Regions from separate parts of the Niabella hirudinis genome, predicted to be linked through region 2. Evidence: riboswitches for the same ligand, from Rfam matches in the RefSeq annotation. Region 2 holds a riboswitch; the other holds the start of a gene.
What was found. Region 2 has a riboswitch for cobalamin ahead of metE (5-methyltetrahydropteroyltriglutamate--homocysteine S-methyltransferase). Riboswitches for the same ligand answer to the same signal wherever they lie in the genome.
Positions count from the first base shown of each region.

Region 1: another riboswitch for cobalamin. It lies ahead of GGU45_RS03080 (TonB-dependent receptor plug domain-containing protein); the one in region 2 lies ahead of metE (5-methyltetrahydropteroyltriglutamate--homocysteine S-methyltransferase).

Region 1 is NZ_JBPEHJ010000001.1:819,813-835,644, reverse strand. It holds gene GGU45_RS03125 (glycoside hydrolase family 32 protein) at 1-647, opposite strand, end outside; gene GGU45_RS03120 (TetR/AcrR family transcriptional regulator) at 899-1,501, shown strand; gene GGU45_RS03115 (TonB-dependent receptor) at 1,538-4,294, shown strand; gene GGU45_RS03110 (parallel beta-helix domain-containing protein) at 4,312-5,604, shown strand; gene GGU45_RS03105 (SO2930 family diheme c-type cytochrome) at 5,630-6,706, shown strand; gene GGU45_RS03100 (purple acid phosphatase family protein) at 6,716-7,912, opposite strand; gene GGU45_RS03095 (hypothetical protein) at 7,991-8,209, opposite strand; tRNA gene GGU45_RS03090 (tRNA-Arg) at 8,361-8,432, opposite strand; gene GGU45_RS03085 (MarC family protein) at 8,584-9,174, opposite strand; gene GGU45_RS03080 (TonB-dependent receptor plug domain-containing protein) at 9,353-11,281, opposite strand; cobalamin riboswitch at 11,427-11,650, opposite strand; gene GGU45_RS03075 (TolC family protein) at 11,697-13,136, shown strand; gene GGU45_RS03070 (efflux RND transporter periplasmic adaptor subunit) at 13,162-14,538, shown strand; gene GGU45_RS03065 (TonB-dependent receptor) at 14,726-15,832, opposite strand, start outside.
Region 2 is NZ_JBPEHJ010000008.1:48,065-63,896, reverse strand. It holds gene corA (magnesium/cobalt transporter CorA) at 1-933, opposite strand, end outside; gene kdsB (3-deoxy-manno-octulosonate cytidylyltransferase) at 952-1,683, opposite strand; gene GGU45_RS15530 (hypothetical protein) at 1,801-1,938, opposite strand; gene GGU45_RS15525 (sterol desaturase family protein) at 1,973-2,815, opposite strand; gene GGU45_RS15520 (putative signal transducing protein) at 2,815-3,231, opposite strand; cobalamin riboswitch at 3,506-3,699, shown strand; gene metE (5-methyltetrahydropteroyltriglutamate--homocysteine S-methyltransferase) at 3,877-6,210, shown strand; gene GGU45_RS15510 (bifunctional helix-turn-helix domain-containing protein/methylated-DNA--[protein]-cysteine S-methyltransferase) at 6,322-7,182, opposite strand; gene GGU45_RS15505 (methylated-DNA--[protein]-cysteine S-methyltransferase) at 7,227-7,847, opposite strand; gene GGU45_RS15500 (Gfo/Idh/MocA family protein) at 8,230-9,555, shown strand; gene GGU45_RS15495 (deoxyguanosinetriphosphate triphosphohydrolase) at 10,407-11,786, shown strand; gene GGU45_RS15490 (NAD(P)/FAD-dependent oxidoreductase) at 11,990-12,919, shown strand; tRNA gene GGU45_RS15485 (tRNA-Thr) at 13,050-13,122, shown strand; gene GGU45_RS15480 (error-prone DNA polymerase) at 13,160-15,832, opposite strand, start outside.

The DNA of each region.
Region 1 (15,832 bases), on a different contig from region 2:
ACCATGGCTGGTTTGCCGTTTTTTCCCAGGCCGCTGGTGTTGTTCTTATCCACTACGCCTCCTCCGCTAAATACCGGACCTCCCTGGTTTGGGTGTATCGCGTCATCCAGCTCCGTCCAGTGGAGGAGGTCTTTGCTTACAGCATGGCCCCAGGTCATATTTCCCCAGTTGCGGCCATAAGGATTGTGCTGGAAAAACAGGTGGTATTCCCCATTGAAGTATACCATTCCGTTGGGATCATTCGTCCAGCCACGTTTGGGAGAAAAGTGGAGCTGAGGCCGTAATGTTTCGTGGTACTGGTTTGTATTGGTGTCCTGGTCGCTTTGGAGCACCGGTTCAAATACTTTTGATGAGGCGGCTACCTTATCAACGCGAAGCTCAATGGACTTACCCTTCCATTCATCAATACGCAGATACGCATACCAGTCTGGCCGGTCCTCCGCCAGTTCCATATCCCAGAACCGGGTATTAATACCGTCTACCCATAGCTCCAGGTTGCGCCTGGGGGCGCCGTTCTTTACCGGCAGTACCAGGTATTTTTTCTTCGCCGTGAAGTAAGTGCTGATGTTTTTGGTGGATGGATGCTCCTGTGCGTATACCGGAAGGAAAATAAAAAGGAACATACTGATTATGAGCAAGCGGTTCATATTGTTACCAGTTTTAAGTTTTTTTGGGGATACTACTGATACTGCAATCTAATACGATTATCATAATTTATCAGCAAGAATACAGCCTTTTTTTCCAACGGTTGCGCGCCTTCACGGTGGGCCCCTGTATCCTTGAAGGATATTTGCCGGAATCATTGCTGCGGGAGGGGTTTTGTTTGCTGGAAATTTTTTCAACTATTTTAATAAATTGTTTGAAAAATTAAATTATCTTAGTAGCAAAGATGTGCTCAATGAGTAAACGGGATCTTGTTAAAAAGCAAATCGGCAAAGGAGCGATGCAGTGCTTTGAGAAGTTTGGTCTTGACAAAACTACGCTTGAGGATATCGCACAAACGGTTGGATTGAACAAAGCATCCCTGTATTATTATTATAAGAATAAGGAAGATATTTTTGTGGAGACCGCTCTGCGGGAGGGCGAGGATTATATTCTGGCATTGCAGGGAAGGGCACAGCAAAAAAAAGGCATTGAAAACCAGGTTGCTTATTATATGCAGGCCCGTTTTAAGTATTATATGAAGGTGTTGAACATGAACCGGGTATCTACGGATACGCTGCATAAAATCCTTCCCCGCTTTTTTGAGCTGTATGATGCGCTTATGAACCGTGAAAAACGGTTCCTTTCGGAGCTGATCCGGCATGCCATTGGTAAGGGAGAGCTGGCACAGGCCAGCCCCGTACAGATTGCTTCGGTCTTAATCAATATCAGTGATGCGCTGAAACATGCCGCTGAGCAAATGGCTATATTGAAAAGAGATGCTGATGTCGACTATGCGCGGAGTTTGCAGGATATGAAATTACTGGTATCCCTCATTTTCAGGGGATTGAAAAAATAAGTGCTGTATTTTAATTGATCAATAATTATAATGGCTATGAGAAAAGTCTTATTGATGAGTATGGTGTTCCAGCTTTGTCTGGCCGGCGCATCCCGGGCGCAACAAACGATCCGGGGTGTTGTCAGAAATGCGGTTACAGGCGAAACCGTTGCCGCTGTTTCGGTAGGTGTTCAAAATGCATCCGGAGGAACTTATACCAACGACCGGGGCCGGTTTGCATTACATACACAAAAAGTTTTGCCTTTAACCCTGCTGGTGTCCTCTGTTGGGTATGAACCCCGGGAAATGGTTGTGTCGGACGCCCGGCAGCCGCTGGAGGTATTGCTGAGTCCCGCTTCTGTTTTGGGAACCGAGGTTGTTGTGTCCTCCAGTCGAACCCGGCAGCAGAAACTGGCCTCGCCGGTAACAATTGAACAACTCAGCAGTAAAGCTATTGCTAATGCCCCGCAGTTAAATTATATGGATATGATGCAGGGGCTGAAGGGGGTGGATGTAACGGTATCCAGCCTCGGATTTACCAGCGTTACCACCCGGGGCTTTAATACCAGTGGCAATACCAACTTTACCCAGATTGTAGACGGTATGGACAACCAGGCACCGGGATTGAACTTTCCCCTGGGATCCGCTATTGGGCTTACCCAGCTGGATGTTGATAATATTGAATTGCTCTCCGGGGCTTCCTCCGCCTTATACGGCTCACGAGGGTTGAACGGTACCATGGTGATGACGGGCAAAGATCCGTTCAAATACCAGGGGCTTAGCCTGCTGGTGACCCAGGGTGTTAACCATATTAAAAGCAAGAAAAGCAATGACCCTGTGGGGGCGGCTCCTTATTATGACTGGACCCTGCGCTGGGCCAAAAAGATCAATGAAAAACTGGCTTTTAAGGTAAATATACAATACACACAGGCGAAAGATTGGGTGGCTACCGATACATCCAATAAGAATGGTTCGGGCAGCCGTTTTACAGATCCAAACTATAATAGCCCCAACTATTATGGCGGCGCCACATCGGTAGACATCAACCCCTTCCTGGAAGCCGCCCGAGCCATGGATGAATCGATGGCCCCGCTCATTGACCCCCTGCTGCAAAAACCGAATTATGTGGCGCGTACGGGTTATGCTGAATATGGATACCTGGATAACAATGCAAAACTCCTGAAAACAAATGCGGAACTCCGGTATTTTATTACACCTAAAACGCAGCTGATAGCATCGGGTACCTTTGGTACCGGCAGCGTGGTGTACACCAATGATACCCGCTACCAGATAAAAGATTTTAAGGTGGGGCAGTACCGCCTGGAGGCCCGGGGCGACAAATGGTTTGTGCGCAGCTACACTACCCAGGAAAACTCGGGGAATACGCTGATTGCCGGACCAACGGCGCAGTATATCAACGAAGCCTGGAAACCCAGCTATGATGAAACGACCATGGATGGCTGGTACCCCCAATATACCATGGGACTGCTTACCGCTTTGGCAGGCGGGGCCGACCTTACCAACGCTCATCTTGCGGCCAGGGCTGTGGCTGACGAAGGACGGCTGGTGCCCGGCACTCCTGAATTTGAAGCGTTGAAGAGCAAGATCTCCGGTACACCGATCTCCGAAGGGGGGACCCTGTTCCTGGATCGCAGTAAATTGTACAATACCGAGGCGCAATATAATTTTGCCGGCCTTATTCCTTTTGTAAATGTTATTGCCGGCGCCAACTGGCGGTTGTACAATCTGAACAGTAAGAACACCCTTTTTCCGGATGATGATAAACCCATCCATGTAAATGAATACAGCGGCTATCTGCAGCTATCAAAAAAGATGATACAGGAACGGCTGAGCGCAGCGGCTTCCTTCCGCTATGATAAAAACACCCTGTTTAAAGAGCCGAAGGTTACCTCAAGGGCCTCCCTGGTATTTGAAGCGGCTTCCGAGCACTATATCCGCTTCTCATATCAGAATGCCTATAGCTTTCCTTCCAATATTCAGGCATTGCAGAACACGCTGAACGGTTACAATAGTTATTCTTCCGGCGGCTCCTCATTTTTGCTGAATGGGAAGTATAAATTTGACCAGTACCCGCCTTACACACTCGGCAGCGTAGAAGCGTACCAGCAGTCCGGTGATCCTTCGGCCTTAAAACAGTTTATATACAATGATATTAAGCCGCAATCCGTAGATGCCTTTGAGTTGGGTTATGCTGCCCTGATCGGCAAACGGGTATTGATCGATGTATTGGGCTATTATTCCCAGTGGAAGAATTTTATCGGGTATGCCAATGTAGCCAACACGCCCGGTACCCAGGATCCCGAAGCTTTCAAAGATCACAGCAAGTACATCCAGTATAACATCGCCTTTAATGGCGGGGAGCGGGTGAATACCTACGGTTATGCGGCCAGCGTGAGTGTGGATCTGAACCGTAACTTTCTGGCGAAAGTGAATTATTACTCCGATTATCTTAAAAACAGGAATAACAGCCAGGTGAATAATTTTAATACACCGCATTATCATATCAATATGGAATTTGGGAATAGCGGTATTGGTAAAAAACAGCAATGGTCCTTTAATACCGCGTTGCGCTATAAACCCGGCTATTTTTATGTTGTATCCGGGGGGCTGGCACAGGGTACGGTACCAGCTTCTGCAGTCATTGATGCCCAGATCAGTTATAAATTGATCAAAGCGCATTCTGGCATCCGGATCGGCGGTACCAATATTACCAACCGGTACTACTCAACAGGAATCGCCAACCCGGCCATCGGCGCTGTTTACTATGCTACTTTTGCGTATAATATTTTTTAAATCATAAACCCTGCACAATGAATCGCATCTTCAAAAATAGTTGGTATGGTCTCACCATCCTGGCATTTGCAATGCTCGTTTCCTGCAAAAGCCCTACCGGAAAAGAAGCGCAGCAAGCCTATATACATCAGCTGGTTTTTGCACCCGGTGATGAAGCCAAAGTATTGGAAGCACTGCTAACGATTAAAGACAGTTCCAGCGTGCTGCTTAAGGCGGGCGTATACAAATTTGATAATTTAAGTATTGTAAAAGCAAAACAGATACAGTTAAGGGGAGAGGGGAAAGATAAGACCATTCTTGACTTTTCTGCCCAATCGCAGGGCGGGGAAGGGATCCGGGTTACGAATGTTTCCGGCTTTGCAATTTCGGATATGACCATCCGGGATTCTAAGGGCGACCTGTTGAAGATCAATAAAAGCCGCGATGTAGTTATAAAAGGGTTGAGTGCCATTTGGAAATCCTCCGATTCTACCAGCGGGGGCTACGCCATTTACCCGGTGCTGTGTAAAAATGTGTTGGTTGAAGATTGTTATGCGGAGGGCGCCTCCGATGCCGGTATTTATATAGGACAGTCGGATAGCGCCATCGTGCGGCAATGTAAGGCGGCTAAAAATGTGGCGGGCTGCGAAATTGAGAACACTACGCATGCCGATGTTTACAACAACGAATTTTATGATAATACTGCAGGCTTTCTGGTATTTGACCTTCCCGGCCTGTCGCAAAGAGGCGGGCATGTAAAGGCTTACGATAATTATTTGCATGATAATAACCGGATCAATTTTGCGAAAGCCGGCAGCTTTGGCACTTCCTGGGGTGTGGGCAATGCAGCACCCGGAAGCGGGGTTATTATCCTGGCCACCTCCAATGTTGAATTGTACCGGAACCGGATTGTCAATAACAATTCATCAGCCATCACCATTGCCTCCGGATTTGCAGTGGGCGAAACCCCGGACAAGATCAATGACCAGTATTTTCCCATACCGCAAAATATTAAGATTTATGAGAACACACTCGAAATGGGCCCTGCTTTTCCGGCGCCTACGGCATTGCATCATATCGGAAAATTATTGATCGGCATCGAGCAACAGTTGAATCAGCAGGATCCGGACAGAAAAAACAAACGTATTCCGCTGATCATGTATGATGGCATTTCAACAAATATCCTTACAAAAAAAGTGGAGGCCAACCCGGATAGTATCTGTATCCGTCAACCTGGGGATAATGTATTTGTGAATGCTGACTTTTTAAATATAGAAAAACCTGCGTCCTGGAAGCCTTCAACGGACATGCGTGCTTTTGTTTGCCAATAACGATGTTTTAAAAAACGGTTGAGCGATGCGTAAATATTTTGTTATAACAGCCGGAATACTGGCAGGCCTGGGGATGATCCTTTTTCAGCGATGTAAGGGAAAGCCGGCTGCAAAAGAAAACCAAACCCAACAACGGGGTTTTGAATTCCGGGATAAACTTTCTGACTATGGCTTTTTTAAAGGAGCGCTCAGGGAGCTGGACCCGCATCCCGGCGTAGTGCGCTATGAGCTGAGCACTCCTTTATTTACAGACTACGCGATAAAAGACCGGTTCATCGTATTACCGCGCGACAGCCAGGCGCATTATACCGCACGGGGCCCGCTGGGTTTTCCGGATTCGACCATCATTGTCAAAAACTTTGCCTACATCAATGAACGACATCAGAAAGTGCTTATAGAAACACGGCTGCTGGTAAAGGACCCTGCCGATCATGAATGGAAGGTCATGAACTATTTGTGGAACAGGGAACAAACAGAAGCCCTTAAACATATTACCGGCGCCCGGGTACCGATACGGCTCCTGGATGATGATCAGCAATTGGTTACTACCGTGTACCAGGTGCCCAATACCAATGATTGCAAACGCTGTCATACCCAGGACGGGCAGTTGCTGCCGATAGGCCCCAAGGCCCGGAACCTGAACTTTTCCCCGGCTTTTCTAGGGCATAATCAGCTTACAGATTGGGCCACCAGGGGGCTGCTGGCCGGCCTGCCGGATTTGAAAACCGTAGATCAGCTTCCTGCCTGGAACGATGCCGGGCATTATACGCTGGAACAACGGGCGCGCGCCTACCTGGATATGAACTGTGCACACTGCCATACGCGCGCAGGCGATGCCTACAACACGGGTTTGTTCCTGGAATATGGGCAAACAGATCCACATGCACTGGGTGTATTGAAATCACCGGTGTCGGCAGGTGGCGGTGCTGGCGGGCTTAATTATGATATTGTGCCCGGCGATGCCAAACATTCTATCCTGGCCTACCGGATGAACAGTACAGAGCCTGGAACAGCCATGCCCGAACTGGCGCGAACCGTTATTCATAAAGAGGGGGTTAAACTGATTATGGATTGGATCAATGCCATGCCGGCAAAGAAATAAGCGCCTGCATTACTTCCTGCTCACAAGATAGCTGCCTACTTCTTTTCCAGAGTCATCCAGCATACTTACCCTGATTTCCTTTTTGGTAGCGTTGACCCGGGTAATGGTTCGGGTGCCTTCCCGGGGACCTCCGCCAATGATAATGGGGTAGTGGTTGGCTTTTTTATCCGGCGCATGCACTTTATAACGGTGGGTATGCCCGCTTAGTACAAGATCTACTTTTCCCTTGTTTAATAGCGGCTCAAAGACCTCGGTACAATGTACCGCACCATGTGCATCGCCCGAGTAGCGGGGCGGTATGTGCATCAGCACAATACGGAAGGGGGCATTTTTAAATGCCTTGCGGCTGATCTCCTCTTCAAGCCATCGGGCCTGCTCCAGGCGATAAGCGTCAAAGTCCACAATGCCGGCATAAACAGGATGTGTGTCTTCCTTGTCCTCACCGGTGTCGAGGATCACAAAACGGACCGGTCCCACGGTGAAAGCAGTATAGCCTACATGATGAAAATAATCGGCAAAGTCACGGGCAAATTTCCCCCGGGTTTCATGATTGCCGCGTACATACACGAAAGGCAGGCTTTTTGCAAACAGGTCGATGCAAGGCTGCAGCATATGATCAATGATCTGTTGCTCATTGGTCTGGTAATCGAATATATCCCCGTTAAAGAACACAAAATCCTTTTGATGGTCTTTGACCAGGTTCAGCAGATGCGGAATGGATTGGGGCCGGTCGTGGATATCGTTCAACATTACAAAGGCAACATTGTCTTTTGTTGAGTCGGTATTGACAAATGATGCCGCAGCGCCCGTTACGGTTTCGCCATAGGTAAGTTTGTAAGGCTGAAAGTCTTTTATTTCCTTTGAAACGATTTTGTAATGGTAAGTAGCGCCGGGTTTTAAACGCTCGAGCGTTACGCAGTTAATTCTGCCGGCAGGTTTTAGGCCGAGTTCGCTTTTGCCAAATGCTTTTTGATCCAGGTTTTCCGCGGAATTGCCATATTCTACCCAGCTGGCGGCATTTTTATTGGTGATCCATAGAATGGAGATGCTATTTCCAAAGTTGGTTTGCAGATAGGGGCCTGCAAGGATCCTGAGGCTTTCCTCCAGCGGGTCATTGCCGGCGGCAAGGGCTTTTTGGGGATTCAGCAGCGCCAGCCCGCCAATAGCTAATCCGCCTTTTAAAAAGGAACGTCTGTTTGCTTTCATTGCTTGCTCTTTCATAATAATCGTTATATTGTTGATTGTTGGCAAAAATGAGGTATTTATTGTTCATTTCGGAAAGAATCAGGCAATCTCCAGCAGGGTTTGCTTTAGTTCGTTGAAATCTTCCGGCGAAATGGCGACCAGGTAAGCAAAAGACCCATTGGTAAACCTGCGCTTGACCAGATCCGATAAATAGTCACTGGCCGAAGGAGACAATTTCTTTTCGGAGGCGTGTAAAAACACGTAGGAAAGATTATTATTAACGTGCCGGGGTTGAACTACAAGCTTGTAGTAGTACATAAACAGAAGTTTTAGCAAAGTTAATGAAAACGCCGGTCATAAAGGGGGCAAGAATACCCATTACGGCCTGTTCCGCTAACAGCGGTAATATGAAAAAAGGCCGCGAATGCAAGCTTCGCGGCCTTTAATAAATTTGTTTTCAATCTGTTTGTAGCCTCGACAGGAATCGAACCTGTATCTGGAGCTTCGGAAACTCTTATACTATCCATTGTACTACGAGGCCATCGTGATCAAGGGTCGGCAAATATAAAGAACTTTATTGCAAACGCACATGAAATTTTTCGTTCATAAAATACACAAAGATGAATGAAAAATTTTATGTGCCTGCCATTTGGCCAAAAACAATAATAAATACACAGGAGAATTGCACCAAATTATTGTGTGTGTTGGAATAACCCGGTTGCATTGGACGCAAATATCTTGATTGCGATGGCAAGGAGGATGACGCCAAAAAATTTCCGGATCGCTATAAGACCGCTCGGTCCTAATAACCTGGATAGCCGGGTGAGCGATTTCAACACAATATAAATAATGAGCAGGTTGAGCAAAATGGCAATGAGGATGGTGACTTCTTTGTAATTGGCCTTCAGCGACATAATAGTGGTAAGCGTGCCTGAGCCCGCAATAAGCGGAAAAGCCAGGGGTACCAGGGTAGAGGCTTTTACATCGCCATCTGATTTAAAAAACTCTACGCCCAGCACCATTTCCATGCCCAAAATGAAAATAACGATGGACCCGGCTACCGCAAAGGATTTTACATCCAACCCCAGCACATTCAGGATGGGGGCGCCCAGGAAAAGGAACAAGATCATCAATGAACCCGCGATAATGGTTACTTTAAACTCCCGGATACCGCCGATCTTGTTTTTCATTGATATGAGGATGGGAATGGAGCCGATAATATCAATGATCGCAAAAAGCGTAAAAGTAACTGTCAGTATCGCCTTGTAGTTTAAAGAATCCATGCTGGTGATTTTTGCAAAGGTAGTTACAAGGGCTCTATACTTCGCTTCGATAAATCGGGGAATGAATTAGTGATAGCGAACCGATTCACTTTTTTATCCCGTGATCAGTATAAGTTAGGAAGCCGGAAAGTTGTTTGTCCGTTGCCATCCGCCGCTCCAGCTAAGGATAACGGGTATTTTACAGCTCAAGGGTAAAACCTCCGTTTACAAGGAGCGGGATGCTGTTATAGCCGTAAAGATCAAAGAACTTTTTGTTAAACAGATTTTGCGCATTTACAAAACATTTGAACTGTTGGTTGAACTGGTAGCTGGCGTCTGCCTGGAACAGGATGTAGGGGGAGAGACGGACGTCCGGCACCTGGTAGCCGCCAACATCGTAGCGGGCACTTACATATTTGGCTCCTGCAGATACATTCAGTTTTTTGCAGAACAGGTAAGATGCCTGTATATTTATACGGTGTGCCGGCCTTCTCAGGAAATACGCGTAGGAAGTGTCGGCATTGCTGATCCGGCTTTGCAAGGTTTCTTTCCCATACATATAGGTATAGTTACCATCGATTACAAGATTTTTTGCCGGCTGCCAGTTCCATTCCGTTTCAATTCCGGTTACTCTTTGTTTTATGAAGTTGAAGTATTTGTTGGTAGAGTAGTTATAGTCGATGCCATTTTTTATATTACGATGAAAGAATGCAAAACGGCCGCTGATGGTGGTAAAGCGGGTCTGGGTGCCGAGTTCATAGTTCTCTGATTTTTCTGCTTCAAGCCCGCTATTGCCGCTGTAATTATCGTAGATCTGGTAAATGGATGGCGCCTTATACCCGGTAGCCATACTGGCGTAAACCTGTATATGGGAGTTGATATTGTAGGAGGGGTTAATGGTATATGTGGTGTTGCTGCCATATCTGGAGTGATGGTTGAAACGTCCTCCCAATTCAAGATGCAGGGTATTGCGCCGGTTTTTAAAATAAAGAGATGCGTAGGCAGATTCCTGGTGCAGCGCCGCCGTATCAAAGCGGCTGCTGTAGGGCCCGTAGCTACTTATGGAAAGATAGTCCTGGTTCATTTTGGCCCACCGGTAGTCGCCGCCTGCAAGAACCGTTAGCCACACTGTGGGGGTAAGATGGGTATAGAGCTCTGCAAACTGGGTGCGGGCGCCGTATTGATTCCTGAGATATTTATTGGTGCTTCCCGGGGCCGATCGGGCACTATCTTTTAAATAGTTTCGGTAAACTTCACCGTATTGATAGTTGCCGGTGATTCGGGCAATTCCTTTTGCAAATTCAAAACCAGCTCCTGTATTAAGCGCCTTGTTGCGGATATTATAATCCAGTTCGTCCATGAAGGTGCCGGCGTCAATGGCCGATTGGTAGCGGCTGTATTGTACGAAGGAGCTGGCTTTTAGAAAATGCCCCAGCTGCTGCTGCAGACGCGCATTCATTACATCGCCGTTGTAGCCGTCCTTATCAAAGTTTTGTTTGCCGGTGCTGTCGTAGGCCGATGAAAAACCTTTGGTGTACAGTTTAGCATAGCGGGTGGTATATGTGAGCCCCTTTGTTTTTCCAAATACCTGTACATTGCCCCGCGCGGTGGTGTTGGTGCCAATGCTGCCGGTGAGCCGTGCATTAACGGGTTTGGAAATATTGTTTTTAACCGTTATGATGTTAATAGCGCCCGCGATGGCATCACTGCCATAAAGGGTGGATTGGGGTCCCCGGCAAATTTCAATCCGTTCTACCTCGTTGATGGAAATCAGGTTAAGATCGTATTCGTTGCTGATCATAGAGGGGTCCGAAACGGGTATTCCATCGATCAGCAAAAGGGTTCTGCCGCTGTTGGCGCCCCTCATGTACAGGGTTTGTACACTTCCCTGGTTATTGAGTGCGCCGTTAATGGTAATCCCTGCCTGCTCGTTTAGCAGTTGGGCTACCGTTTTACCCGGACTTTTATTGATCTGATCCCTGTCAATGACTGTAATGGCTTTGCCTACTTCATCCATTTTTTTGGGAAACTTTGTAGCTGTTACGGTAATACTATCGAGGGTAGTACCCTGTTGCGACCAAAGTATGCTACTGTAGAGAACAGCAGCCACCATAAAAATCTTTTTCATCTTTTAAAATGATTTTAAGTGACTGCTCCCGGTGGAAATAAAAATAATAGAAGATCGTTTGTACAGGAACGGCTTTTGGCTACCTGCAAAACACTGCTAATATTGTACTTTTCTCCCGAAAGCTGAATATTGTTTTTTCCGGAATACACCGGCTGCAGATCGGGCAGGTCTTCTGGCTCAAAATCTTATTGTCCTCCTTCCCATAACAATGTTACAGTGGCAAATGAACAATAATTCAAACGGGGCCGGTTCAAAAATTGTTTTTGATACAGCGCCGTGACTTTTTACAGCTACGGGGATAGCGCCGGACTTACACCGGACTTCCCTTTTCATTCCCGTGGACGGGAAACCAAATCTGGTGCAAATGTAAGGCTCCCCGGTTAATGCACATTATTTTTTCGTCTATTTTTGCCCAATGAAACATCTGTTAGTTGTGTTAACAGTTTTGGGAACATCCTTTGCCGCCAGCAGCCAGCAAAAATGGAGCCTTGAGCAATGCGTGGAATATGCAATAGAAAACAATATATCGGTGAAGCAGGCCGATGTACAGGCCCGTATGGATCGCCTGACGCTGGACCAAAGCAAGGCGGCGCTATTCCCTGCTGCCAACTCGCAGCATAATATGGGGTACCAGTTTGGTCGTTCCATTGACCCCACTTCTAACCAGTTTACCACTAACGAAATCCTTTTGGCCAACCATTCCATTAATGTAAATGTCGACTTGTTTAACTGGTTCCGGAAGCGAAATACGGTGGCTGCAAACGGGTTTGCCTATGAAGCAAGCGCGGCAAAATTTGATAAGGCGCGGAATGATGTGGCGTTGAATGTGGCCAATGCCTACCTGGCGGTACTGCTTTCAAATGAGCAGATCAATGCAGCTTCAGTGCAGTTGCAGCAAAGTCGTGAACAACGGGATAATATAAAAAAGCAGGTATTGACAGGGGCACTTCCCGAACTGAACCTGGCAGAAATGGAAACACAACTGGCCAACGACAGCGCTACGCTGATTGGCGCCCGGACAGACTACCGGTTGCGACTCCTCCAACTGCAGGCCTTGCTGAATTTAGATGCGGCAGCAGTTTTTAATATACAGGCGCCTCCTGTAGACAGCATACCGGTGGAGCCGCTTTCGGAACTGGAACCGGCGGTAGTTTTTAACGCTGCACTGGCAAACCTGCCCCAACAGAAGATCAATGAGCTGAATGTGAAGGCCGCGGCTAAAAATGCGCAGGTGGCAAAAGCGGCCATGTACCCCTCACTGGGGCTTGCCGGGGGGCTGGATGCCAAGTATTCCAATGCGCAGAAGCTTATTCCCAACGCTTACAAGACGGGGATTGTACCGATTGGCATAGTAGCATTGAATGGAGCAGACTACCCGGTGAGTTCGATTGGGCCGCAAACCTACCCCATCAGCTTTAAAAAAGGGAACTATTTTAACCAGCTTTCGGCAAACTTCAGTCAAAACCTCGGCATTGGGCTAAGCATCCCGATCTTTAACGGCAACCAGGCTCGTACCAACTGGAAAAAAGCAAAGCTGAACGTAGAAGTGCAGGAGCTGCTGCTGGAGCAGGATGCCCAAACGCTGAAACAGGATATTTACCAGGCGCATACCAATGCGGTAGCGGCCATCGAAAAATTTCATGCTGCGCAGATTGCCGTTGCTTCCGCACAAAAAGCCTATGATTTTGCCCGCAAACGGTTTGACGTGGGGTTATTAAAACCAATCGACCTGATTACGAATCAGAATAACCTGTTCAAGGCAAAAATCAATATGCTTTCGGCCCGGTATGACTATGTATTTAAGCTCAAGCTGCTGGAATTTTACAAAGGATATGGTATTAAATTGCATCGTTAATGGACGTTTTGTTTAAATTTTGATCATGAAAAAAAAGTGGAAGCGGGTTTTGATAGTGGCCGCCGGCGTGTTGGTACTGCTGGTTTTGTATGCAGTGTTTTCCAATAAAAATAAAAACCTGCTAAAGGTTTCTGCTGAGAAAGCAGCCATCCGTTCAATTACGGAAACAGTCGCAGCCAGCGGACAGATTTACCCTGAGTATGAAGTGAAGATCAGCCCCGATGTCAGCGGTGAAATTACAGAGCTCAATGTTCAGGAAGGCGATAGTGTAAAAAGAGGGCAGGTGTTGGCCCGGGTGTATGCCGATAATTATGCCCTGGACCGGGATGAGGCTTCGGCCCGCCTAAGGCAATCGCAGGCAAACGTGGCCAATAGTCAGGCGGCCCTGGGGGTTCAGAAAGCTGCCCTGGAACGCGCGAAGCAGGCTTATAGCAGGAACAAACAGCTTTATGAAGAGCGTGTTATTTCGAAGGCTGAATTTGAACAATATGAAACCGACCTGGCATCCGCCAAAGCCAGTTATAATGCAAGTTTGCAGAACATACGCAGCCTGCAGGCCGGTGAACATTCTTCTCAAACAGGTTTGGTAGCAGCTAATAAGGTGCTGGGCCGGGCTACGATTACGTCCCCGATTAACGGTACCATTTCTTCATTGAAGGTTGAAAAAGGTGAACGGGTTGTGGGCACGGCTCAGATGGCGGGTACAGAGATGATGACGGTTGCAGACATGAACACTATGGAAGTACGCGTAAATGTGGGTGAAAATGATATTGTAAAAGTAAGCATCGGTGATGATGTGTCGATCGAAGTAGATGCGTATAGCGGGCGCAAGTTTGCAGGCATTGTTACAAAGATTGCGAGTAGCGTGAAAAGTGCTTTGGCCACAGGTACGGCAACAAGTAACGATGTTACCAATTATGAAGTGCGCATCCGGATCGATAAAAACTCCTACCAGGATCTGGTGGATCCGCAACACCCAAGGAAGTTTCCCTTTCGGCCGGGGATGAATGCCAGCGCAGAGATCCGAACCAAACGGGAGGAAAATATCATTACCGTTCCGATATCTGCTGTAAACGCAAGAGTAAAGGGAAGCGATAAAAGCCTCAGCGACACCCGTAAAGAACAACAGGCACAAAAGGGTGATGAGAATAATAATAATACGGATAATGGCAATACCGCCGGGGAAATGGAAGAAGTAGTATACCTGCTTATGAAAGATGGGCTGGTAAAAAAGCGGATCGTAAAAACCGGGATACAGGATATCAATTATATAGAGATTACCAGCGGGTTAAAGGCGGGCGATGAAGTGGTAACGGGGCCCTACAGCGCAGTTAGCCAAACGCTGAAGGATGATGCCCGGGTAAAAGTGGTACCTAAGGAAGAATTGTTTAAAGCAAAGTAATACATTCGTAAGAGATCACGGGTAGCGAGCAGGTAAGAAAGAATCAATGTCGTTTCCCCAAGCAATTTTTATGATTGTTGCAGATGGCTGATTGCTCCTGCAGCCTTAAGGAAACGACATTGAACAGGGAGTAGTCAAAAGTCAATAGCTATAGACCATAGCAATGCTCAGATCCCCGGCACCGGGTCTAAAATCCGAAACTCAGCCCAATATTCCAGTTGATTCCCGCCTGTGGAAAATAGTAATTTTCCGTAGTGTAAGCGCCCTCGTATAAATAGCTATAAGTATAGCCATTATTTTCATACTTCTTATCTAAGAGATTGTTCACCATCAGGATGATGCCGATGCTCTTAAATGTTGGGGAGCTGGTCTGGTAACGCAGGCGAAGATCCGTTAGTGCATAGGGGTTGATGCTTTTTCTTAGGTCTGATGCATTGTCGAGGTATTGCCGGCCAACATATTTTTCCAGGATGTCGATAAAGAAATGGTGGCTGCCGGTAATTTGATAAAAGGGCTCAAGAGTGGCGTTGGCACCGGCAATCGTATTGGGCGAAAAAGAAATATCGGTATTGCGGTACACTGCGGTTAGCTGCCCCCCGTTGTCGTAATCATCGGCATACTGGGTAAGGGCCTTTATCTTGTTTTTGCTAAAAGTGGCATTGGCGTTCAATTGCAACCACTGCAAGGGCTGCAGGCCGGCAGAAAACTCCAGGCCTGCACGGTAGCTTTCCGGTACATTGGTGCGTGCGTAGGCGCCTACATCATTGATTTTTCCGGTAAGGATCAGCTGATCTTTATAGCGCATGTAATACCCGTTAACCCCGGCCTGGAACCGGGGGGTGCGGTATTCATATCCCGCCTCTATGTCCTGTAATTGTTCAGAGCGGGGTTTTTCATTTTCAGATGCTTCAAAGTCATCCCGGTTGGGTTCTTTATTGGCCAGGGCAAAAGATGCATACACTTTGCCGGAGGCGTTGCTGCCATGGGAGATGAAATAGCTCAGTCCCACTTTGGGGTTAAAGAACTGGTAGGTGTTTTGGATGGGAGGAAGGGCGGGCGATTTGCGAAATCCATTGATTGTATAGGCTACATTACGGTATTGCAGATCTGCGAAGCCATATAGATCTGAGAAAAATTGTTGCTGTAGTTTTGCGTAGAAATTGAAATCTTTTTTAAAAGCGGTAAGGTTGTACCACCGGTGGTCCAGCGGAACGCCGTATTCGGCCCACTTTACAAAACCATAATGCCGGGCATCATACTGTGTATAGGCGCCCCCAAAAACAAAATTGGTAAC
Region 2 (15,832 bases):
CTTCATAACCTCGTTCATCTTCAGATTTACATTGCTAAGGTAGAGGTCCTGCATACCGGTAAGCATATCCCGGTAGTTATCCACCAGGTCAATGGCCTGTACAATATGATCGTATACGTCTTTATAATAGCGCTCATTGAGCGCAGCCAGCAACGCATTTTCGCTTTTGATAAGGCCGCTTATCACTTCCCGCACGGGATAAATCGTTCTTTTTAAAACGATCAGCTCTTTCCGCAGCGAGTTTATATAGGCCAGGGTGCGTTTGCTGGCGCTCCGGACAATTTCTTCTTCCAGGTCCTCAATTTCATCGCCCAGCTTGTCCATTACAATAAAATAATGGTCTACGATCGTGTCCAGCAGGGTGTAATATAAATAGTCGGCCTCCTTGGCACGGGTTTTACTGGTGGGCAGCTTTAGCCGGCCTCTAAGCGCAGTAAACACATCCCTGTTGAGATCTTCCTGGAAAGTGATCACAAAATTGCGCCCCAGCACCAGACTGATTTGCTCCTGGTCCACCGATTTTTTTTGCTCGTTATAATAAAGCATGTTCACCAGGCAGAAGAGGATATCATCGACCTCATCCATCTTGGCCCGCTGGTTAACGCTCAGGATATCTTCCTGAAGCAACGGGTGAATACCATAACAATTGCCAATGGTTTCCACATCCGATTTACGCAACCCGTCAATGTTGATCCAGGTGATCTTATCGCTTTGTTTTAATTCCAGCGCCTCCTGTAACGAAATATTCTTCCACTCTTCTATGCTTTCTTTGTTAAAGCAATATGCGGTGATGATTACCTGTTGTGCTTCTTCCCTTGCAGGAACAACAGTGGGATTCACCGAAAGGATCTCCCGGGTACGCTCTGTACCAAAAAGCTCAAACAGGTTGGGTAAAAAAAGATACCGCAAATATTTTTCAGGGCGCATCTTCATACAGGAAAGATAGGTATTTTACCGGTTCAGGAGCGCAATGGCTCTCTCAAGGTCCTCGGGGGTATCAATGGCTACAGTTTCGTAATTGGTTTCGGCCATATAGATATCCACACTGTTATCGAGGAAGCGCAACTGCTCCAGTTTTTCCGTTTGCTCAAGCAAAGAAGGGGGCCAGCCGGTAAAATTGAGCAGGGCCTCCTTCCGGAATGCGTATACGCCTATATGCAGGTAATAGGGCGCCTGTATCTGCTGATCTCTTTTATAGGGAATCATGCTCCGGCTAAAATACAGCGCTTTACCGTTCTTATTGGTTACTACTTTTACGGCATTGGGATTTTGAGCATCCGCTTCCGATGCAAATTTTCGCATAAGGGAACCCACCTGCACGGTATCGGAATGGAACAAGGCTACAATCTTTTCCAGCGGGTCTTTTTCCATAAATGGCTCATCGCCCTGCACATTTACGATCACATCTGCATTCATATCCTTAACCGCTTCCGCAATCCGGTCCGTACCGCTTTCATGTTCGGCAACACTCATAATCGCCTTTCCCCCGCGGGATACAATTTCATCAAAAATTATGGCACTATCCGTCACTACAAAAACATCATCAAACAAACCGCTGCCTGCTACGGCCGCATAGGTATGTGCAATTACCGGCCGGTTGCCCAGCATCTGCATTAATTTTGCAGGGAACCGGGTAGCCGCATAACGGGCAGGGATAACGGCAATTATTTTTTGCTTCATCATCTATAATAACTTTTAGCCGGGATTTTACCATCCCTGCATTTCTTTTTCCAGGTCTTCAACAGTAGTAAATTTACCCTCATCCATACGCCGCATGGCCTCGTCCGGTTCTTTATTATATTACCCGATGCTGATGTTGTCCGATGCAGTCTGACGGCTCTTCGAAAAAGTTTTCAGCATTTGTACCACAGACCTTTTTTCCGCTTCATTTAACCGGATAAAGTAACCGTACATTTCTTTATCTAATACGTCTGCCATACTACAAATTTAATTTTAATAACTGAAAAATGTTCTAATGATCGTTTGTGCCCCGATTCCGGTCTTTTTTAACAAACGGATCTTTCATCAGCTTCAGAAAATCCTCGTCCCTTTCGTTGTCATAATACCGGTCCAGCCCATACCGGATTTGTGCAGGATCCAGCTCTTTATAGGTTCCCAGCAAACGATCCCATACGGAGAAAACGGCACCATAGTTACTATCAGTAAACGGCTGTTTCCAGTGATGATGTACTTTGTGCATATTGGGAGAAATGAGCATATAGCTCAACCATTTATCCAGTTTTTTGGGCAGGCTCATATTGGCATGGGTAAATGCCGTTGTGATCACCACCAGCGTCTGGTAGATCATTACACTATACATGGGCGCTCCGCTTACAAAGATCAGCAGGAGGAAGAAGATGCCGCGCAGCAGGCTGTCTCCGGGATGATGCCGCAGCCCGGTGGTAACATCTACCTTATTATCGCTGTGATGAATGAGATGATACCGCCATAAATAAGCCTGCTTATGCATGATCCAGTGTACCAGCCAGCTACTGAAATCCAGCGCCAGTACTCCAATAATGATGGCGCCCAACACGCCTGCGTGCAGCCAGTATACAAGACCAAATCCGGCATTGCGGCACCAGTCAGACAGCAGCACAATCAATACCGCAAGGGCGGTATGAATGATGAGATGAATGACGGTAAATCCAAAATTGACCAATGCATGTGAAAATTTAGATTTCCGGTACTTTAGCTGAAACAGCGGGATAGCACCCTCTATGATCCAGAAAAAAACCAGTCCGCCCACCAGCAGGGCCATCCGCTCCAGCGGCCGCTGTTCCAGGGTGGAAAAATAGGTAACGATTGATTCCATTATTTTGCCGTCTTTTTTTCCGCATCCTCAAATTCAAATCCGCAATCAAAGCAATGGTATACTTTGTCTGCCGCCATCGCTGCACCTCCCAGCCGCACAATGTTTATAAAGGTTTGCAGCCAGGTAACTGCTTTTTTAGGAGTAGTGGTATACTCCACATTTGTAGATCCGCAATGGGGGCAGGGATTTTCCTCCTGGTATTGCTGTTTTGTTTTCCGCAATAGCTCCAGCGCCCGTTCAATCTGCGGCGCTGCCACCATCAGTTTAATGCCGCCGATGGCATTGATCAAACCCGGATGAATGGCAATGGTGTTTTCGTCCTTTAGCCAGCAATTGATGTCCTCGCTCTGCAGATTTCCCATTGCCAGGTGCGCATCAATATAATTATTATATGTAGCCGCAATAATAAAGTCCATACCTTAAAGTTATTGCAGTATTACGGATAAAAAAAACGGAGGTGTCTTTTAAGAGAGGGAACAATATACAGACGGGCAGGTTCCTACAATTTTAAAAACAGTATTTTTCTGATACAGATCCCACCTGCGAAAGCAACCGGGACGGGAAATAATCATCACTACTATTTTTCGGAGGCACATTTTTAAACAGCGCCCGGGACCACCGGATCATTTTTTCCGATGGAACTCCCCCGATTTAACTACATTTGCCCTTTACTCTAATAAGTTCTTTCATTTTTCATCAAACGGAAAAGGTCCCCGATGAAGATCGGGGATAATAGGGAATCGTGTGTCAATCACGAGCTGTCGCGCAACTGTAAACAGCATCACAAGCATTACCCTCTATGTCCACTGTAGCGCCCGGGCGTTATGGGAAGGACGGTAAATGCTGCTGTAAGCCAGGAGACCTGCCTTATCTGTAAGAGCAATGCTTTCGCGGTATAAAGCAAGGATCTGCACGATGTCCCTATTCCACCCCCCTCTCTATAGAGGGATCAGCCTCCTCAGCTGCTCCGGTTACCGGCATCTTCTGTCTTTTTTACACCACGGCATTGCGAAATTTGCAAAGGGCTTTTAGCTTATTATTCATTAAAAAAGTTAAAAGAGATGCAAACGCACAACCTCGGCTACCCGCGTATTGGTAGCAACAGGGAATTGAAGAAGGCCAGTGAACAGTACTGGGCCGGCAACATGACCGCTGCACAACTGGAGCAGGCAGCAAAAAAGATCCGGGAAAGCAACTGGATGCTGCAAAAAGACGCAGGTATTGACCTGCTGCCCGTAAACGATTTTTCGTTTTATGACCAGGTATTGGATACCTGCCTGATGACCGGCGCCATCCCGGACCGGTACCATCCATTGATTGAGAAGGAACAGATGAATACCCTCGATCTGTTATTTGCTATGGCAAGGGGTTATCAGAAAAACGGGTACGATCTTACCGCAATGGAAATGACCAAATGGTTTGATACCAATTACCATTACATAGTGCCTGAGTTTAAAAAAGATCAGCGATTTATTTTTTTCAGCAATAAGATTATTGACCAGTTCAATGAAGCCAAAAATGCCGGCTTCCAAACCAGGCCGGTATTGCTTGGCCCGGTCACTTTCCTGCTGCTTGGGAAAGAAAAGGAGGCGGGTTTTGACCGCCTCGACCTGTTAAATAACCTGCTTCCGGTGTATTTTGAGGTACTGGAAAAACTGGATCAGCAGGGTGCTTACTATATCCAGGTGGATGAACCCTGCCTGGCGCTCGGGCTCGGCGAAAAAGCATTGCAGGCCATTAAAACCACGTACACGGCTTTTTTTAAACGGTTCCCAAACCTCCGCATAATGCTTACTAATTATTTTGACTGTTTTGGGGCCAACCTGGAGACCGTTCTTTCCCTGCCTGTACATATACTGCACCTGGACCTGGTGCGTTGTCCGCTGCAGCTGGACGATATCCTTGCCACACCAGCGTTCACCAACGGAAGAACCCATCTTTCGCTGGGTGTTGTGGATGGACGGAATATCTGGAAGAACGACTTTGAACAATCGCTGTCACTGATCCAAAAAGCAACCGCCAAGATCGGCCCCGGGCGAATCTGGATTGCACCGTCCTGCTCACTGTTGCATGTGCCCTGCGACCTGGACCTGGAAACCGGTGAAAAAACGCTTCCGCAGGAAATTAAACAATGGCTGGCTTTTGCCAAACAAAAGCTGGCTGAAGTGGCAGCACTGAAGCAAATAGCGGCAAACCCCGAAGAGGCACTGTCAAAAACCCTCCTTGAAGACAATGCCCGCTGTATGAAGGCACGCAGGACCTCCGCAAGGATCCATCACCAGCAGGTGAAAGACCGGGTAGCTGCTATAACGGCCGCTGACGCCCGGAGGAACAGCCCGTTTTTTGCCCGCAGAGAAAAACAACAGCAGGAGCTGGCACTTCCCCTTTTTCCCACAACTACGATCGGTTCTTTCCCCCAAACAAAAGAAGTGCGTTCCTGGCGCGCGCAATGGAAAAAACAACAGCTTTCGGACAGCAGTTACAACCAGCTGCTGCAGGAAGCAACCGCAAACGCCATCCGGCGGCAGGAGGCCATTGGACTGGACGTGCTGGTGCATGGCGAGTTTGAGCGCAATGATATGGTGGAATACTTTGGCGAGCAGCTGGCAGGTTTTGCCTTTACCCAAAACGGCTGGGTTCAGAGCTACGGCAGCCGCTGCGTAAAGCCTCCGGTGATCTATGGCGATATATACCGCCCCAATCCTATGACCGTTGCATGGAGCGTTTATGCACAATCCCTAACCAGCAAACATGTAAAGGGAATGCTTACGGGGCCCGTTACCATTTTACAGTGGAGCTTTGTGCGGAACGACCAGCCCCGCAGTCTTACCTGCAACCAGTTGGCGCTTGCCATCCGGGATGAAGTGACCGACCTGGAAAAAGCGGGTATAAGAATCATCCAGATCGATGAGCCGGCCATTCGTGAAGGCCTGCCTTTAAGAAAAGAACAGCAGGAGGCGTACCTGAACTGGGCTGTAACCGCTTTCCGCATTGCCGCTTCTGGCGTTCAGGATCAAACGCAGATCCATACGCACATGTGCTACTCCGCATTCAATGACAGCATTCATGCTATTGCAGCCATGGATGCAGATGTGATCACCATCGAAACAGCACGTTCGCAAATGAAGCTGCTGGATGCGTTTGCTATGTTTGAATACCCGAATGATATTGGCCCGGGCGTATACGACATCCATTCCCCGCGTGTGCCATCAGAGGACGAGATGCTGGCGTTACTGGAAAAGGCACTGGAGGCCATCCCGGCAGAACGCCTTTGGGTAAACCCAGATTGCGGTTTAAAAACCCGGGCCTGGGAGGAAACCATGCCGGCGCTTACCGCAATGATACGGGCGGCTAAAACATTACGCAAAAGAATAATGGATCCTGTTCCGGAATAGCGTGCGCACACCTGAAGAACGATACTGCCCACGCTGCAAACAACCCGTTGAATGCAAAGTGGGCAGTATGCTTTTTTACCGGCATTTCCAAAACGAAACACCCGTCAATTTCTACTCATTAACATAGGGGCCGCTTACCCGGGCTGCCTCCCAGCCGATGAGGGCATTTTTGCGTACAGCATCCCAATGATACTGGCCAATGGCGCCGGTAGACCGGATGACGCGGTGGCAGGGGATGAGCACCGCAACAGGATTATGGCCCACTGCGGTACCTACGGCCCGCGATGCACCGACATAACCGGCATTTACCGCCAGATCGCCATAGGTTGTAACGCCCCCGGAGGGCACTTTTAGCAATGTTTCCCAAACCTTAATCTGGAATGGGGTACCTTTTAAATGCAGTTTTACCTCCTCCGGTTTGCTCCAGTCCTGCAAAAAAATGCGCAATGCCTTTTGCTGTACCTCATCTTCCGCCTGCCGGTACCGGGCATGAGGCAGGCCCGACTGTAATACTGCCAGCGCCTGCTGCGCCCCCTCATCAGCAAATGCTATATGGCAGATGCCTTTAGGGGTGGAGGCCACCAGTATCTTGCCAAAAGGGCTGCTTGCAAAACGGTAGTTGATATTTAATGAGGCCCCGCCATTCTTATATTCGCCGGGGGTCATGCCTTCCACTTTTACCAGCAGATCATGCAGCCGGCCCGTACCCGAAAGCCCGGTTTCGAACGCTACATCAAAAAGGCTGGCCCGGGTATTTTTGAGCATGTCTTTGGCATACCCTGCCGTAAGATATTGCAGAAACTGCTTGGGCGTAACACCCGCCCAGTTGCGGAACATCCGCTGAAAATGAAACGGGCTCAGGTGCACATGGGCCGCCGCATCTTCCAGTGTTGGTTGTTGCCTGTAATGGGCTTTAAAAAACCGTATCGCTGCTGCAATGCGGCCATAATCGAGCTCCTGCTGTGTTTCCATCTTTTAAAAAATTTTTACATCGTCCACATTGGGCCCGCAGGATTTCAATCTTCCGCTGCAGCCTCCCAGGCCAATAATTTTTCTTTTAATGCCGTACCCCAAAAATAGCCGCTAAAGCTGCCGTCTGCGCATATTACCCGGTGGCAGGGCAGCAGGTAGCCCACCGGGTTGCTGCCCACAGCGCGGCCCGTGGCCCGGGCAGTTTTGCTGCTGCCGCCCAGGCGGGTGTAAGTGGTGAGGCCGCCCAGGGGCACCTGTAATAACTGTTTCCATACTTGTAGCTGAAAGCCGGTCCCCTTTAAATGTAAACGAAGGGGCAGGGGCCGGCGGGGGCAGCTCAGCTGCCGGATGGCTGCTTTTTGAAAAAAAGAAGGGCCTTCTGAAATTGGGTTGGAGGAAAACCGTCTTTTGAGATCGGCAATGGCTGCAGCCGGGTTATTACCCGTAAAACCCAGGTAGCAGATCCCTTTCGATGTAGCAGCTACAAGAATTTCTCCAAATGGCGATCCGGCGCGTTCGTAGGTAATGAACGCAGCCGCATCCCCGGGCGTCCAGGGTTCCAGCTGAATATTGCCGGGCGCGGCCATCCTGGTTGCGGTCAGGCGCCCGCGCATGCTGCGCTTGTTGCGTACATCTACGGGACTGTTCGTTTTAGCATGTTCCATATCATTGTTATTTACTGCACAAATGTACCGCTGTAAAAATGGCCGCAAAACCCGGATCTTGCGTTTAAAAATTGATGGCCGACAATATTTGCCCCAAAATATCAAAACAAATGTTAACAAACCGGTCAATTTGATGTTTTTGGAATGGTTGTTGCAACATTACACGTAGGACCATGTTATAAAACAGACTATCGATCGATATAAAAGATATTAAATTTTCTCATAAGCAGTTAGTTTTGGTTGCGTCCCCTGTTTCCACAGGGGACTATTTTTTGGTCTCTGTTCTACCGCCCGGTACCGGCATTTTCATTAGAAATAAAATATCGCATATTTTGCAATCGATTACATTTTTTATATATTTGGCCCTGTAAAATCAATTGCCATGCACTCAAGAAGAAAATTTATTGCCCATTCCTCCGCGTTAGCACTGGGAGGCCTGGCCCTGCAATCGTTCAATTCCCTCAATTTTTCGCGTATAAACACGGCCGTTGACGATCAGATCCGGATCGGCGCAATCGGCATTAATGGGATGGGATGGTCCGATACCCTGTCGATGCTCAAAAACCCGGGCGTAACGCTTGCCGCGCTTTGCGATGTGGACAAAAATGTGCTGGATAACCGGATGCGCGAGCTTTCCAAAAAGAATATCGATACATCGAAAATAAAGACATATACCGACTACCGCTCTCTGCTGGACCGCAAGGACATTGACGCCGTTATCATTGGTACGCCGGATCACTGGCATGCACTGATCATGATTCATGCCGTGCAGGCCGGCAAGGATGTATATGTGGAAAAGCCCGTGGGCAACTCCATTGCTGAGTGCCGGGCAATGGTAGCCGCACAGGAAAAATATAACAAAGTGGTACAGGCCGGACAATGGCAGCGCAGCCAGCAGCATTTTCGCGATGCAGTGGATTTTATCCGCACCGGTCAGTTGGGCAATATCCGCACCGTAAAGGTATGGTGCTACCAGGGATGGATGAAGCCGGGGCCTAAGGTAGCCGACAGCGCACCTCCTGCTGGTGTGGATTATAAACTTTGGCTGGGACCGGCAAAAACCCGGGCCTTCAACTCAAGCCGGTTTCACTTCAACTTTCGCTGGTTTTGGGACTATGCCGGCGGCCTGATGACCGACTGGGGCGTGCACCTGATGGACTATGCTATTTTTGGCATGGATGCCCCGGTGCCCAAAACCGTTTCGGCACTGGGGGGCGATTTTGCCTACCCCGAGCTTTACCAGGAAACACCGGATACCATGGCCGCGCTTTACCAGTTTGACAACTTTAACCTGATATGGGATCATGCCATGGGCATAGACAACGGCTTATACGGAAAAGACCACGGCATTGCCTTTATTGGCAATAATGCCACCCTGGAGCTGGACCGCGGCGGCTGGGAAGTACTGGAGGAAAAACGCAGCGCCAAAAAAGTAAGCATGCAACGCAAAGGGCCATCCGATAACGGCCTGGATAAACATACACAAAACTTTATTAATGTGATGCGCTCCCGTAAGCTGGCAGACCTTAACTGTCCCATCCAAACCGGGGCCCATATAGCCACCGTTTGCCAGATGGGTAATATCGCCTATCGCAGCCAGGCAAAAGTAACCTGGGACAAGGCCGCCAACAAGTTTACCGATAGTAAACTGAACGCCACTTATCTTATGGCGCCTTACCATAACGGATACAGTTTGCCCAGAATATAAATAAGTGATCATTGAGACTCAAAAGTCGCTTTACAGCATGATGTCGTTCTGAAGAATAGATCCCGGGCCTGACCCGGGATCTATTCTTCAGAATCTATTGACTAACAATCATCTTTAAATACCGAAACAATCCCGATGGCCATCGCATGCGCGTCAAGTTAATTTTTGCCCCGGGAGCTGCAGCGCAGCGCTGATCCTGTTAGTAAACGACAATACGGGTAATAAAGGTGCAGCGCACCGGTAATCATTGCGGTTTGTACAAGCCGTGCACAGGAAATTACCGCCGCGCTGCGGCTACGGGAGGTTTTGGAGGTTCATCGTTATAAGGGTCAACGGCGCGCTGCGCCTGTTTGCTATTAAAAGATGCGATCTTTTTGGCGCGAAAGGCTTACCCGTACTACATTTCATGGCAACATGATCTGTTCTTAACCTGACGCACATGCGATTGCTATCGGGACGGCATGACAAAATAGCGACTTTTGATACAGCCTCATCCTGTGTTGGGAACTTCGGTGAACCGGTTTCAGGTTGGCGGTGTCCGACATAAAGAATACCTAACAGAACCGGAATCAACAGCTTCACCTACCTGCTCGTTTTTATTCTAAACCAGATCCGCAACAGTCTTTCTGCCCCGGAATAATTCGATCGGGAATGCGATCAGCGGCTCTTTGTTAGGTTCGGTTGCAAAAATCTTTTTAAAGCCGCAATCTGTAGTAATGTCAATATACCGCCAATCGGTGCCAGCGGGTTTTTCTTAGGTTTTTTCATGCTTAAAAATAAGACGATTTTGAAACAGGATGCATTTATTTAAGTTTCAAACAGGTTCTGGGTTTAAATTTGCGACTATGGTAATGACTTGGAACAATTGTTTTTCATCAAAACGCTATGGGCTCGATAAAACATCTAAAGACATCCGGAGCGATTTTGAGCGGGACTGGGACCGGATCATTTTTTCAAGCCCTTTCAGAAGGCTTCAGAACAAAACACAGGTGTTCCCCCTCCCGGAAGAGATCTTTGTGCACAACCGGCTTACCCATTCGCTGGAAGTAGCCAGTGTGGGCCGCTCCCTAGGAGGATTGATCGGCGAAAAGATCGCTACACTTCCCGGCGTGGAAAAGGATCCCGATGCCGCTGTTTTTTATACAAGCGATCTGAAATATGTTATTGCTGCAGCCTGCCTGGCCCACGACCTGGGCAACCCCGCTTTCGGGCATTCGGGAGAAGAAGCCATTTCAAAGTACTTTAAAAAAAGAGACCGGTCGGCCCGGCCGGATGATATCGCATTTAAACAACTATTCAGCCCGGCAGAATGGAAAGACCTCATCACCTTTGAAGGAAATGCCAATGCGCTCCGCATCCTCACCATGAAGCAGAGCGGGCGGATGAAGGGTGGTTTCCGGCTTACCTACAGCACCCTTGCCTCCATTCTCAAATATCCCTGTGAATCCCTGGCATCAGCAAAAGGCATTCTTCACCGGAAAAAATACGGATACTTCAAAATTGATGAAGCGGTATTCCTGGAAATAGCACAGGAACTGCATATGATCCGCGATACGGAAACAAGCCCAGAAATAACCTATAAACGCCACCCCTTTGTATTCCTTGTGGAAGCAGCGGATGATATCTGTTATAATATCATTGACTTTGAAGACGCGCACCGGTTGGGCATCCTGAGTTATGAAGAAGTGAGGAAGCGTTTTTTAGCCATTATTGCCACAGATCCCAAAGCCAGGATGGATTCCGTGATAAAGGTAGCAGACGATCTGCGCGGAGATGCCAACGAATCCATCGCCTATTTGCGGGCAAAGTCGATCGGCACACTGATCTATAAATCCACCGAAGTATTCTGGGAGCAACGGGAAGCCATCCTCAACGGAACATTTGAAAAAAGCCTGATCAACGCCATCCCTGAGCTGGAAGCGGCGCTTAAGGAAATTGCAGATATTTCCCGGCAAAAGATCTACAATGCCCGTAAAGTTGTGGAGCTGGAGATCGCCGGCTTCCGCATCATGTCCGGGCTTGTTGAAGACTTTGTTACAGCAGCATTAACACCAGCCCGCGAGCGGGAAAAAGAACACCAGAAAATCCTGGAGCTGTTGCCTACGCAATATACATTTGACGAAGCGGGCAGCCCTTATGCAAAGGTTATGCATATCCTCGATTTTATTTCCGGCATGACGGATGTATATGCGCTGAAGCTCTACCGGAAGCTCCGGGGTATTGAAATGTAGTATACCCCATTTACAACCAGGTCACTACCCGGCAGGTGACAGGAAAAATTTAGCCGGCATTCCTCAAAACAGTATACTTATTCATTTTATTTATGCAACGATGTTGCATAAATAAAAAATAAACAATAGCTTTGCCCGGGGAGAACAGGAAGACGGCTATCGCCATGCAGCCCTGTTCTGCCATCAACCATTTAAATCATTTTATGAAAAAGAACAGATCCTTTGATGTAGTGATCATTGGTGGCAGTTATGCGGGGCTTTCTGCTGCAATGGCGCTGGGCCGCTCTCTAAAGAACGTGGTGGTGCTGGATAGCGGAACGCCCTGCAACGCAGCTACACCACATTCCCATAATTTTCTGACCCAGGATGGCAAGCCACCTGCTGAAATAGCAGCCCTGGGCCGGCACCAGGTAGCACATTATAAGACCGTGCAATTACGGACCGACCCCGCAACGGATGCAGCCGCATCCAACGGACAGTTTACGGTTACAACACGCTCCGGAGATCAGTTCCAAAGCAGGAAACTGATCTTTGCAACAGGTATCAAAGACCTGCTCCCGGCAATCGATGGTATTGCGGAGTGCTGGGGTAAATCGGTGATCCATTGTCCTTATTGCCATGGCTATGAATACCGCAATCATAAAACAGGGATCCTTGCAAACGGCGCCGCAGCGCTGCACCTGGCCGTGCTCGTCCGCAATCTTACCAGCAGCCTGGCCGTATTTACCAATGGCCCTCTACAATTTACAAAAGAAGAGCAGCAGCGGCTGCAGCAACGGGGTATCGCCATCGTGCCAAAGGAAATCCGTGCACTGCAACAAGCGGAAGGGCAATTACAGCAGGTTGTGTTTACAGACGGCACTGCCATACCCTTACAGGCATTATATGCCCGCGTGCCGTTTGAACAGCAAACCCCGCTGCCTGCAATGCTCGGCTGTGCCTTTACCGAACAAGGACATATACAGGTTGACGCCTTTCAAAAAACAACGGTCCCCGGAGTATATGCCTGCGGCGATGCGGCATCCCCCATGCGCTCCGTTGCCAGCGCTGTAGCCGGTGGCAATCTTGCAGGCGCAATGGCCAACCATGATCTCTCACAGGAAGATTTTTCCCGGGGTCCGGGGGAAATGTGAAACGAGGAATATTAAATACCGCATGTAAAAGTGAAGGACTATTGGCGATAAAAAGAACTTAACCGGTAACAGGGACTGCTATTTTTAAATTTAAAATTTTTATTCGTTATTTTACACTATCAAAGGACAAGCCATCCTAGCTCAGTTGGTAGAGCAGCTGTTTCGTAAATAGCAGGTCGTGGGTTCGAGCCCCATGGTTGGCTCATAAAAATACGGGCCGCAACACAGGCGGTCATCTGTTCATTTAAAATTCCTTGAGGGAAACAATTCACCCTGTACCGCTTTTTGCCCGATATCTTTTTTCTTTCCTGAAGAATCCGTTTCTCCCATATAGGAGTTTACAGGTAACCGCAGTTCCTCCGTACCGGGTGCCGCCATGTTCTGTAATAATGCATTCATATTGTAACAACGGCTCACCACTACATGGATCACGCTTCCTTCCTTTTGTATCTTTCCGGAAACCATCAATAACTTCGACTGTAAAATTTCCCTCCGGTAGGTTTCAAATACTTTATGAAATACCACCAGGTTGGCAATACCTGTTTCATCTTCAATGGTAATAAAGCAAACCCCTGTTGCCGTTTGGGGCCGCTGGCGCACCAACACCAGGCCGGCCACGCGTACAAAAGCGTCATCCGGCCACGCGTCCAGCATACGGGTAGGTGCAATATTCTGTTGCTGAAGCTGCGGCCGTGCAAAGCTTACGGGATGGGCCTTGAGCGACAGGGAAGTGCTGTTGTAATCCTGCAGCACGTGAGCAGCCGCACTCAGCACCGGCAACTGAACAGCAGGTTCTGCAGCGCTTTCAGAAGGTTGTCCCTCAAATACACCGGAGGGCTTATCTGCCAGGGCCGCCACTTCCCAAAGCGCCTGCCGGCGGTCCAGCCCCAGGGAGCGGAATGTATCCGCATCTGCCAGGTATTCCAGTGCCGCCTGAGAGATGCCCGCATCGGACAGCTGAACAATATAGCAGTACGGTTGCTTCCGCTTTTCGATCAGCCGCTGCATCTCTTCTTCCTTCACACCCTTTACCTGCCGGAAACCCAGACGTACCGGGCAATACGCTCCGTTTTTTTCTTCAAGAGTATTGTCCCAGCAGGAATGATTCACATCTGCCGGAAGTACTTCCACACCGTGCTTCCGGGCATCAATGACAATCTGTGCCGGGCGATAAAACCCCATAGGCTGACTGTTGAGCAGCGCACAGCAAAAAACATCGGGGTAATGGAGCTTAGTCCAGGAAGAAACATATACCAGCAATGCAAAACTGGCGGCATGGCTTTCCGGAAAACCATAGCTTCCAAATCCTTCAAGCTGTTTAAATACCCGTTCGGCAAAGTTTTTTTCATACCCTTTTGCCACCATACCATTTACCAGTTTGGTACGCCATTTTGTTACCTGCCCCTGAGCTTTAAACGTTGCCATACTCCGGCGCAGGCCATCCGCTTCCGCAGGCGTAAAACCCGCCGCCACAATGGCGATTTCCATTGCTTGCTCCTGAAAGAGGGGAACCCCTTTGGTGCGTTCGAGTATTGTTTTTAATTCTTCAGAAGGATATACTTCCTCCTCCTCCTTATTGCGCCGGCGCAGGTAGGGGTGCACCATATCGCCCTGTATGGGGCCAGGGCGCACAATGGCTACCTCAATCACCAGGTCATAAAACTCTTTTGGCCGCAGCCGGGGCAACATCGACATCTGTGCCCGGCTTTCGATCTGAAACACGCCGATAGTATCGGCCCGGCTGATCATATCATACACGGCTTTTTCGCCCTGTGGCACTGTAGCCAGCGTTAACGCGGGACCGTGGTGGTTTTTGATCAGATCAAACCCTTTGCGGATGCAGGTAAGCATTCCCAGGGCCAGCACATCCACTTTTAAAAAGCCCAGGGTTTCAATGTCGTCTTTATTCCATTCAATGCAGGTACGGTCTTCCATACGTGCATTCAGGATAGGGCAGAGGTCCGACAATTTATTTTGCGTGATCACAAAGCCTCCCGTGTGCTGCCCCAGCTGCCGGGGAAAGCCGATGTATTGCCGGGTAAGTTCCAGTGTTTTTAAAAGGTGTGGATCCCGGGCTGTAAAGCCTCCGCTCGACTTCGTTTTTCCCTCCGTCCAGTCCTGTGTAAATTCATATTCCGATTTTGCCAGGTGATCCACCGCATCGGCCGACAAGCCCATCACCTTGGCTACATCCCTTACCGCGCCTTTCCAATGCACCTGTGTTACGGTGGCTACAATGCCCGCCCGGTTACGGCCATATTTCTCATATATGTACTGCATCACTTCTTCGCGCCGCTCATGCTCAAAGTCTACATCAATATCCGGCGGTTCATCCCGTGCATCTGACATAAACCGTGCAAAAAGCAGTTTAATTTCCACCGGGTTCACCGATGTGATGCCCAGACAATAACAAACAACAGAATTTGCAGCAGAGCCCCGGCCCTGGCAGAGGATCTCCCTGCTGCGCGCAAAACGCACCAGATCATAAACAGTCAGGAAATACGAGGCATAATTCTTGCGCTCCATAAATGCCAGTTCTTCCTTAATAGCAGTATTGATCTCTTGTCTTTTCTCTGGCTTCATTTCAGCCTTATCAAATTTTGCCTGCGCACCCTTCCATGCCAGGTATTCCAGTTCCTGTTGGGGTGTACGGCCTTCCGTTGTAAGCTCCTCCGGGTATACATAGTTGAGCTGGCTCAATGAAAACCGGCAGGCATCTGTAATTTCCTGTGTACGGGCAATGGCATCCGGGTACAGGCGAAACAACCGCAGCATTTCCTTTTCATTTTTTAAATGCCGTTCTGCATTCTGACAGAGCCGGTAACCAGCGGTTTGTATCGTACATTTTTCGCGGATGCAGGTTAGCACATCCTGCAGTTCCCTCCTTGCTGCTTCGTGATAATGCACATCATT